3 regions of the Allobosea beijingensis genome follow, and region 2 is predicted to be linked to each of the others. Evidence: riboswitches for the same ligand, from Rfam matches in the RefSeq annotation. Region 2 holds a riboswitch; each other region holds the start of a gene.

Region 1 (3,268 bases), 1.4 Mb from region 2:
GTCGGCGCTGTCGAAGATGGGGTAGAACGGATCGAGCTTCATGGGAGACGGGTCTTTCAGGCCAGGAAGGCTTTGCCCATGACGGGCGTGGAGGGAGCGGCCATGTCGCGCGCCTCGATCGGCTGCGCGGCGAAAGCCTGGCGGCCGGCGCGGATGGCGAGCGCGAAAGCTTCCGCCATCGCAGCGGGATCGCCGGCCTTGGCGACGGCGGTGTTGAGCAGGATGCCGTCATAGCCCATCTCCATCGCCTGCGCGGCATGGGAGGGCAGGCCGATTCCGGCATCGACCACGAGCGGGATATCCGGGAAATGCTGGCGCATGCTGCGCAGGCCATAGGGGTTGTTGAGCCCCCTGCCCGAGCCGATCGGCGCTCCCCAGGGCATCAGCACCTCGCAGCCGGCATCGAGCAGGCGCCCGCCAATCACGAGATCCTCGGTGGTGTAGGGAAAGACCTTGAAGCCGTCACGGCTCAGGATGCGTGCGGCCTCGACCAGCGCGATCACGTCCGGCTGGAGCGTGTCGTCCTCGCCGATCACCTCGAGCTTGATCCAGTCCGTGCCGAAGACCTCGCGCGCCATCTGCGCGGTGGTCACCGCCTCCTTGACGGTGTGGCAGCCGGCCGTGTTGGGGAGAACCTTGACGCCGAGCTCGCGGATCAGCGCCCAGAAACCCTGACCGGACCCACCCGCCGATTCCCGGCGCAGCGAGACGGTGACGACCTCAGTGCCGGAGCGCTTCACCGCCTCGGCAAGAATGGCCGGCGACGGATATTGCGCCGTACCCAGGAAAAGCGGGTTCTGCGGTTCGAAGCCATAGAAGGACGCCATCTCAGCCTCCCTGCATCGGGGCTACGATCTCGATACGGTCGCCCTCGCTCAGAGCCGTCTCGGCGCGCTTCCGGGCCGGCACGAAATCGCCGTTCACCGCGGTCGCGACGATGCGGCCGCCAAAGCCCAGTTCGGCCAGCGCCTCGGCCAGCGTCTTGGCCGCGACGGTTTGGGGCGCGCCGTTAAGCAGCAAGGTCATGCAGCATCTCCGGTCTGGCTTGCGGGTTAAGCACGGCCTCCGCCGCCATCCGCGCCATGGCGGGGCTCAGCAGGAAACCGTGACGATAGAGCCCGTTGACATGGATCACCCGGCCGCGGCGCGTCAGCCGCGGCAGGTTGTCCGGAAAGGCCGGGCGGGCATCGGTGCCGATCTCGACGACCTCCGCCTCGGCGAAGGCCGGATGCAGCGCATAGGCCGCGCCGAGCAATTCCAGCATGGCGCGGGCGGAGACACGGCGGCGCTCGCCGCTCTCGATCATGGTCGCGCCGACCATGAACAGCCCGTCGGCACGAGGCACGATATAGAGCGGGATGCGCGGATGCAGCAGCCGAACCGGCCGCGACAGGCGGATCTCGTCGCTGCGCAGCAGCAGCATCTCACCCTTGACACCGCGCAGATCGGGCAGGACATCACGCGCCGCCAGCCCCCGGCAGTCGAGGACGATATCGGCATCGAGATCGGCGGGTTCCACGGCACGGTCGAAATGGATCGCGGCCCCGTTCGCGACCAGCCGCTCGGCCAAAGCGGCGATCGCCTGGCGCGGATCGAGATGGCCTTCGCCCACGAAGAACAGCCCGCGCGAGAAACGTCCTGCGAGATCGGGTTCGAGCCCGGCGATGGCCTCGCCATCGATCTCCTCGAAATGGCTGGTGCGCTGGCCGAAACGACGCAGCTCGGAGCGATCCCGGCTCGGCGCCACGACGAGCGTGCCACTGCGTACGACGCCGCCGGCATGGCGCTCCCACCAGTCGGCGGCCTGCTGCCCGAGCCGGATCACCGGCTCCTCGGCGCTCTCGCCCTCGCACCAGGGCGCGAGCATGCCGCCGGCGAACCAGGAGCAGGCCTCGGCGCCGACGCGCGGGCCACGCTCATGGATGGTGACTTGCGCACCGCGCGCCAGCAACTCCGCCGCGCAGGCCAGGCCGACGACGCCGGCTCCGACCACTGCGATGTTCAAGCCCGACTGAGGGCGTTCCGCTGTCATAGTCTTCCCTGCTCCCGGGAAGGCAGCGGCCTGGGGCACGAGCACGGTGTCTGCCGAAGACCGTTCCCTTCGCCGGCATTACCCGGATCAGGTACGATGGGTTGGCGCGAACACGCCTCTCAGCCTCTCGGCACCCCAACGGACGGCTTCAATCTAGTGGTTGCCCGGCAGCGGAGCAAGGCGAGCCGGCGCAAGGCTCTCTTGCGGCAATTCCAGCCCTGCGATGGCAGCTCCGGCGTTCTCAAGCTCTCCCTTACCAACGGAGTGCTCGGCGAGCCCTTCGGACGCATGCACAAGAGAGGCAAAGGAAGTTGCCGACAAGGCTTGTCAAACGGCTCTGCAATCGGGCATAGAGCCTCTCGCCGGAGACGTGGCCGAGAGGCTGAAGGCACTCGTTTGCTAAATGAGCATACCCCACAAGGGTATCGAGGGTTCGAATCCCTCCGTCTCCGCCACTCTTTTTTCCTTTTATTTTTCAGTCGCTTAGCTTGGAAGTTGTGAGCGATTATGTAGCAAAAGTGTGAGTGCTTTTGTGTAGCGCTGCGCCGGCTTGCGCCCTCTCCCAGCATCCCTAAAATCATGCGGACACATAGGGGGAAGGTGTGCCGTTCTCATCGCTGACTGATTCTCGCGATCTGGCGCTTGCTCAGGCCGCATTGGAAGCGGTGTGGGCCGAGATCAAGCCGGACGTGCCGCCGCTCAATGTGGAGCGCGAGCGAACCCGCCTCGCCCACATCATCGCTGGCCTCGCCCATGCGGCGCTCGATCAAGAGAACTTGAAGCGCGCGGCATTGGAGCGCTATCGCGAGCGACCCTAGACGTTGCTTCTAGCGTCGGCGGATGTAGGTGGCTTTCCAGCCGTCCGTCTTTGGCAGGCCGTTCTGACCTCTCGGTGAAAGGTGCGCTCGCGCTGCCGGACGCATGATCGCCCATACGACGAAGGCGCCCACAATCGTTCCCGCGATGAACTCCATGGCGCTCTACCTATTGTCTGAAGCTGGTCGGCGTCTTTGCAATCGCGGCGGCAGCGCTCGCCTCTCCCAACTGCTTGGCTAGTTCGGCGGCAGCCTTCGGACCAAGGGCAATTGCGATCCGCGAGGCCGGGCCTGATCGGACTGCCAACTCAAGCTTGACCACAACCTCATTCGGTCCTTGTCCGACTTGGAATCCTAGCACTCTGTGAGCAGCAACAGTGTCATCAGCCATGGTGTCCCCCATTTTTTATGAAGACATAAT
Region 2 (3,268 bases):
CGCGCGCCGAACGGATAACGCCGAATGACCCCGTCCCTATCCGGCAGGACATTGACGAGTCCGGACCATGAATGCTGGGCGAAGGCGGCAATCGGGCGATTGATGTAGATCGATTTCCCATCGGCGCTCGGGCTATGCCGCTGACGAAAGGCCGGAAGGATCGTGGAACCGCCGGCCGCCTCCAGGGCCGACGCAAATGCCGCGTCATCCTGACTATTGGACGGGGAGCTGAAATCCACGTCGAAGACGACATCGCTGACACCCGCCTTTTCGAGCGCCTGCAGCAGCTTAGCGTGAACGCTGCGCGGCCAGGGCCACTGCCCAATTGCGGAGATCGACGGCGGATCGATTTCAACGAGCGCGATAGTGGCGGAGGCGGGCCGGGTCAGCAGACCGTAGCGCAGATCGATCAGTCGTTCCCGTAGCCAGCCATGCCCGCCTGACAGCACGAGGGCAGAGAGCACGATCCCGACCAGCAGGTGGATACGCAGACGCGACATCTTCTTCCCCCGTGCGCCGGAAGCCAGCCTGGCTACTTCTTGCCGTTTCCGTTGCCGTTCCCGTTGTTCCCGTTCCCGTTGTTGCCGCCGTTCCCGTTGTTCCCATTCCCGTTGCCGTTGTTGCCCCCGTTTCCGTTGCCGTTCCCGTTGGTCCCATTCCCGGTGCCGTTGTTGCCCCCGTTTCCGTTGCCGTTCCCGTTGGTCCCATTCCCGGTGCCGTTGTTGCCCCCGTTTCCGTTGCCGTTCCCGTTGGTCCCATTCCCGGTGCCGTTGTTGCCCCCGTTTCCGTTGCCGTTCCCGTTGTTCCCATTCCCGTTGCCGTTGTTGCCCCCGTTTCCGTTGCCGTTCCCGCTGTTCCCATTCCCGTTGCCGTTGTTGCCGCCGTTTCCGTTGGATCGCCCCGGCGATCTCGCGGGTCGCGGCATAGACATAGGACAAATCGGCGAAGCCGTCGCCGCGGCGCGAGGGCGTGCCGACCGCGATGAACACCGCATCCGCGTCCGCGACGGGCCCGGCGAGATCGGTGGTGAAGGACAGGCGCCCCGCCGCCGCGTTGCTGCGCACCAGTTCCGACAGGCCGGGCTCGAAGATCGGGATCTCGCCGCGCTTCAGCGCCGCGACCTTGGCCTCGACCTTGTCGACGCACACCACGTCATGCCCGAAATCCGCAAAGCAAGCCCCGGAGACCAACCCCACATAGCCAGACCCAACCATTACGATCTTCATCGGTCACTCCCTGGAGCCGCCTCTTCATGGCAACTCGTGGATTGCTGTTCGCATGTGCGGCATAGCGCAATCCCCGCAAAACCGGAATTGGCTTCTTCCCGACGGCCCGCCGCGTCGATCTCTGCCATCGCCGTGACGTCGTATCGTTATCGCTTGACAGCGGGGCCCGCCGCTCGTCATCTGCATCCGTTCCCAGGGGGGCCTCGCTAGGAGGCTGAGATTCCGCCGGCCGGGCTTTCGAGCCCAAGCAACGCGGTGACCCTCCGAACCTGATCCGGATCATACCGGCGTAGGGATGCGGGACATGCGGCCGTCACAGGCCCTGATTCCAGCTTGCGCTCGTGATCCTCCAGCGATCGACGCTCCCGGCCTGGCCGCGCGTCCGAACGGAGTGGGTTTAAGTGACGCAAGCCGAGATCATCGCGGCGCTATCGGCGTTCATCGCGCTTCCCGACGCGTCGGAAGCCGAATTCGAGGCGATGGCGCTCAAGGTCTTCGCCTATCAGTTCCGCAACAACGAGCCCTATAAGCGCTTCTGCCTGCAGCGCGGCCGCACGCCGCTTTCCGTCCGGCACTGGCGCGCTATCCCGGCCGTACCGATCACCGCCTTCAAGGACCTGACGCTGAGTTGCAGCCCGCCTGAGCAGGCAAGCCACGTCTTCATGACCAGCGGCACGACGCAAGGCATTCGCGGCCGCAGCTATCACCCGACGCTCGACGTCTGGAAGCGCTCGATGCTGGTGAATTTCCGCGCGCGCTTCATGCAGGGCCGCGAGCGCATCCGCATGGGCATTCTCTTCCCGAACGAGACGGAGCTGCCGAATTCTTCGCTCGCCACCTATCTCTCACTCGCCAAGCGCGAATGCGGCACGGCGGATTCCGAGACCTTCATCAATTCGGCCGGGCTCGACCTGGACGGGCTTCTGTCGGCGCTGGAGCAAGCGGAGACAAGCGGCGAGCCCTACGCCCTGCTTGGCGCGAGCTATTCCTTCGTGCCCGTGCTGGACGCGCTCGCCGCGAGCGGCCGGCGCTTCGCCCTGCCGGAAGGCAGCCGCATCCTCGATACCGGCGGTTTCAAGGGCCAGTCGCGCGAGTTGGGACCGGACGAGTTCTATGACGGGCTCGCCAGCGCCTTCGGCGTGCCGCGCGCGTCCTGCATCAACATGTACGGGATGACTGAGCTCAGCTCGCAGCTCTATGACGACGGCAACGCCGTCTGCCCGTCCGTGAAATCCGGACCACACTGGATCCGCAGCCGCGTGGTCGATCCGCTGACCGGGGCTGACCTGCCTCAAGGCCAGCGCGGCGTGATCGTCCATCACGACCTCGCCCATTTCAACTGCGTCGCGGCGATCCTGACCGAGGATGCCGGCGAGATCGTGCCCGGCGGGTTCAAGCTGCTCGGCCGCGTCGATGGCGAGGCCTCGAAGGGCTGCTCGGTCGCGGTCGCCGAATTCCTCGCGGCAGCACGGGGCTGACCACGGTGATCGAGCATGCGGGCCACCTGCCGGGCCTGAATCGCGAAGCACTGCGCTGGCGCGAAGTCAGCCACAGCGCCTGGGGCGAGAGTGCCGTCATCGCGCTGCCGGAACTCGACGAAGCGCAGGCGGCAACGCTCTGCGCGCATGTGCGCGACAATGCCCGCGCCCGGCTGAAGCGGATGGAGACGGCCCGCATCGTCGCCGCGATCGATGCCGCCATCGCGCGCCTGCTCGATCGCACGCACCCGCTGCGGCGCAAGGCCGAGCACCTGTTGCCGATCGTCACCGGCTATGATCGCGAGACGGTGCGCCTCGGCCTGACCGGCTATCTCAAGACCTTCCGCAAGCCGCAGCTCCAGCGCTTCCTGGCGGAGGATTTCGCCAATCCCGCCGTGCTCGACGGTTTCCAGCCGACGCCCAAGGGCGGTTATCTGCGCGCTCATGGTCCGCAGCTCCTGCTGCATGTCTGGGCCGGCAATGTCCCGGCGCTCTCGCTCTGGAGCCTGATCTGCGGATTGCTGGTCAAGGCCGGCAGCATCGGCAAGCTCGCCTCGGCCGAGC
Region 3 (3,268 bases), 2.5 Mb from region 2:
CCGACTCCGCCGGCAGGCGCCGCGCCGGGCCAGCCGAACCGGCCCGCTCCCGGCATGCCGTCCGGCGGGGCCCCCGGCACGGCTCCGCAACCTGGCGCTGCCACTCCGGCGCAGCCCGGCGCGGCTCCGGGGCAGCCGCCTGCCGGACCTCCCGGCCAGCCGCCTCAGCGTGAAGGCCGCCGTGGCGGCATCTCGCCGGGCGTGGCCGGTGCGATCGGCCTCGGCGCCGGCGTCCTCGGCGGCATCATGGCGACGCAAGGGGCGCAGCGCTTCGAGGATATCCGCAGTCGCCGCGAGGAACGGCGCGAGGGTGACGTCACCGTCATCCGCGAGCCCGGCCGCACCATCATCCGCGACGATGACGGCCGTGCCATCATCCGCCGCGACGAGGACCAGCGCTTCCGTGATCTCGGCTGGCAGGGCCGTTCCGAGCGCCGCGGCGACGAGAACCGCACGGTCTTCGAGCGGCCGGACGGCACGCGCATCGTCACCGTCACGGACGAGGAGGGCCGGCTGATCCGCCGCACCCGCGTCGACCGCGACAACCGCGAGGTGATCATCATCGACAACACGCTGCGGGACCGTCCGGGGCGCTTCGCCGACGATGTCGTCGTGCTGCCGCCGCCGCCGCTGCCGATCCCGCGCGAGCGCTATATCGTCGACGCGGACCGGGCCGACGAGAACCTGATCTACGAGACGATCACGGCTCCGCCGATCGCCGCGATCCCGCGCCGCTACACGCTGGACGAGGTCCGCTACTCGCCGGACCTGCGCGCCCGCATGCGCAGCGTCGATATCGACACGATCAATTTCGACTCCGGCTCATGGCAGGTCGGGGCCGATCAGGGGCGCCGCCTCTCTGTGATCGCGGATTCGGTGAAGCGCGCCCTGCAGCGCTCGCCGAACGAGGTCTTCCTCGTCGAGGGTCACACCGACGCGGTCGGCGCCGATGTCGACAATCTCTCGCTCTCCGACCGGCGTGCCCAATCGGTCGCGGAGATCCTGACGCGCGACTTCCAGATTCCGCCGGAGAACCTGACGACCCAGGGCTATGGCGAGCAATATCTGAAGGTGAACACGCAGGAGGCCACACGCGAGAACCGGCGCGTCACGCTCCGGCGCATCACGCCGCTGCTGAGCGGCCAGAACCAGTAGCGATCGGGTCGAGCCGCTTTCCAGGCGGCACCGCTCTTCCGCAGGCGCAGGGAACAGTCGTTTCCTGCGCCTGTTTCGTTTCCGGAGGAATGGCCGAAGGGAGATGCCGTCATGAAAAAGTTTGTTCTGGTTCTGGCCGGATCACTGATCGCTAGCTCACCGGCAATTTTGCCCGGACAGGCGCAGACTGTTTCGCCTCCGACCAAGCAACGGGCGCCCGGCGTGCCGCTGGCGCCGCGATCGGGAGAGGCCGCCCGCCCGCCGGCGGCCAATAGCGCCGCGCCCCGCGACGAGAAGCGCGGCACCAGCGAGGACAAGGCGCAGACACCTGTCAGGCCTGACCGCGACCTGCCGATGCCGAAGCCGGTGCCTTCGATCATTGCACCTTGAGCGACCGGGTTGAGGATTTGGTAGGGTTGCCGGGCTAGGGTGCCCGCCATGAGCGACGCCGTTTCCCTCGCCACCAACATCCTGACGATGCAGGCAGCCTCGACGCAGCAGGCGCTCTCCATCGAGATGCTCAGGCAGAATGCGCAGGCCGAGCAGGGGCTCCTCGCCATGCTCCAGCAGAACGTCGAGCAGACGCAAGCGACGTTGCCGGCCGGGCAGGGCATGCTGGTCGACCGGACCGCCTGAGCCATTCCTTCCAATCCTATGGGAGCTTCGCTGAGCCCGTTGCCAAGCGGCGGCGCTGCGCCTAACCTCGTCTGCGTTCCGAGGGGTGCCCGAAAGGGCTGAGACGGCTTTCGAAGCCGAACCCATCGAACCTGATCCGGGTCATACCGGCGGAGGGACTGGAACGCGGCGCGGCCTTGGCCTGCACCCGCATCACAGCGCTTGAACCGCTTCGACGCCGGATCTCCTGACCTTTACCAAGGAGGAGATCCCCATGAATGCCCACACCAAACCTCAGAAGAACAGCGTCAAGACCGCGCCCAAATTCTCGGCCCCGACCGGCGTGACGACCGGGCCGATCATCGGCTCGCGCAAGATCTATGTCGCGGCGCCCGAGCATCCCGAGATGCGCGTGCCCTTCCGTGAGGTCGTACTGACGACCGATGCAGAGCCGCCGGTGCGCCTCTACGACCCTTCAGGCCCCTTCACCGAGACCGACGCGAAAATCGACCTCAACGCCGGCCTCGTCCAGCCGCGCCGCGCCTGGCTCGATGCGCGCGGCTTCGATGTGGTCGTGGGCCGTGCCGTCACCGCAGCCGATAACGGCAACATCTCGGCCGAGCAGCTCGTGCCCGCTTGCCCGGCAGAACGTCCGATCCTGCAAGCCAGGCCCGGCCAGCTCACGACGCAGTACGAATTCGCGAAGGCCGGTATCGTCACGCCCGAGATGATCTATGTCGCGCATCGCGAGAATCTCGGCCGCGCCGCCATGCTCGAAGGCGCGCGCGAGCGCCATGCCGATGGCGAGAGCTTCGGCGCCAATGTGCCGGAATTCGTCACGCCGGAATTCGTCCGCGAGGAGATCGCGCGCGGCCGCGCCATCATCCCGGCCAATATCAACCATCCCGAGCTGGAGCCGATGGCGATCGGCCGCAATTTCCTGGTCAAGATCAACGCCAATATCGGCAACTCCGCCGTCACCTCCGGCGCGGCCGAGGAGGTCGAGAAGCTGGTCTGGGCGATCCGTTGGGGCGCCGACACGGTGATGGACCTCTCCACCGGCCGCAACATCCACAATATCCGCTCCTGGATCCTCAGAAACTCGCCGGTCCCGATCGGCACGGTGCCGATCTATCAGGCGCTGGAGAAGGTCGGCGGCGATCCGATCAAGCTCGACTGGGAGGTGTTCAAGGACACGCTGATCGAGCAGGCCGAGCAGGGCGTCGACTATTTCACCATCCATGCCGGCGTGCGCCTGCCTTACGTTCCGCTGACCGCCAATCGCGTCACCGGCATCGTCTCGCGCGGCGGCTCGATCATGGCGCGCTGGTGCCTGGCGCATCACAAGGAGAGCTTCCTCTACGAGCGCTTCGACGAGATCTGCGGGATCATGCGGCGCTACGACGTCTCGTTCTCGCTCGGCGACGGCCTGCGTCCGGGTTCGATCGCCGATGCCAACGACCGGGCCCAGTTCGCCGAACTGGAGACCTTGGGCGAA

Evidence for each region. A riboswitch is a leader RNA that binds a small molecule or an ion and turns the genes downstream of it on or off. The one in region 2 is predicted to bind thiamine pyrophosphate.
Region 1: it holds a riboswitch for thiamine pyrophosphate, as region 2 does, so the genes downstream of both, thiO (glycine oxidase ThiO) here and Q9235_RS25215 (LuxE/PaaK family acyltransferase) in region 2, are expected to answer to the same signal.
Region 3: it holds a riboswitch for thiamine pyrophosphate, as region 2 does, so the genes downstream of both, thiC (phosphomethylpyrimidine synthase ThiC) here and Q9235_RS25215 (LuxE/PaaK family acyltransferase) in region 2, are expected to answer to the same signal.

Annotation. Positions count from the first base shown of each region.
Region 1 covers NZ_CP132359.1:1,042,223-1,045,490, forward strand. Annotated here, with positions in the region: gene Q9235_RS05075 (thiamine phosphate synthase) at 1-42, opposite strand, end outside; gene Q9235_RS05080 (thiazole synthase) at 57-827, opposite strand; gene thiS (sulfur carrier protein ThiS) at 829-1,026, opposite strand; gene thiO (glycine oxidase ThiO) at 1,010-2,005, opposite strand; TPP riboswitch at 2,080-2,180, opposite strand; tRNA gene Q9235_RS05095 (tRNA-Ser) at 2,397-2,487, shown strand; gene Q9235_RS05100 (hypothetical protein) at 2,635-2,850, shown strand.
Region 2 covers NZ_CP132359.1:5,240,590-5,243,857, reverse strand. Annotated here, with positions in the region: gene Q9235_RS25220 (EAL domain-containing protein) at 1-1,226, opposite strand, end outside; TPP riboswitch at 1,411-1,540, shown strand; gene Q9235_RS25215 (LuxE/PaaK family acyltransferase) at 1,628-2,704, shown strand; gene Q9235_RS25210 (acyl-CoA reductase) at 2,710-3,268, shown strand, end outside.
Region 3 covers NZ_CP132359.1:2,691,403-2,694,670, forward strand. Annotated here, with positions in the region: gene Q9235_RS12970 (OmpA family protein) at 202-1,155, shown strand; gene Q9235_RS12975 (hypothetical protein) at 1,267-1,545, shown strand; gene Q9235_RS12980 (hypothetical protein) at 1,594-1,791, shown strand; TPP riboswitch at 1,863-1,967, shown strand; gene thiC (phosphomethylpyrimidine synthase ThiC) at 2,045-3,268, shown strand, end outside.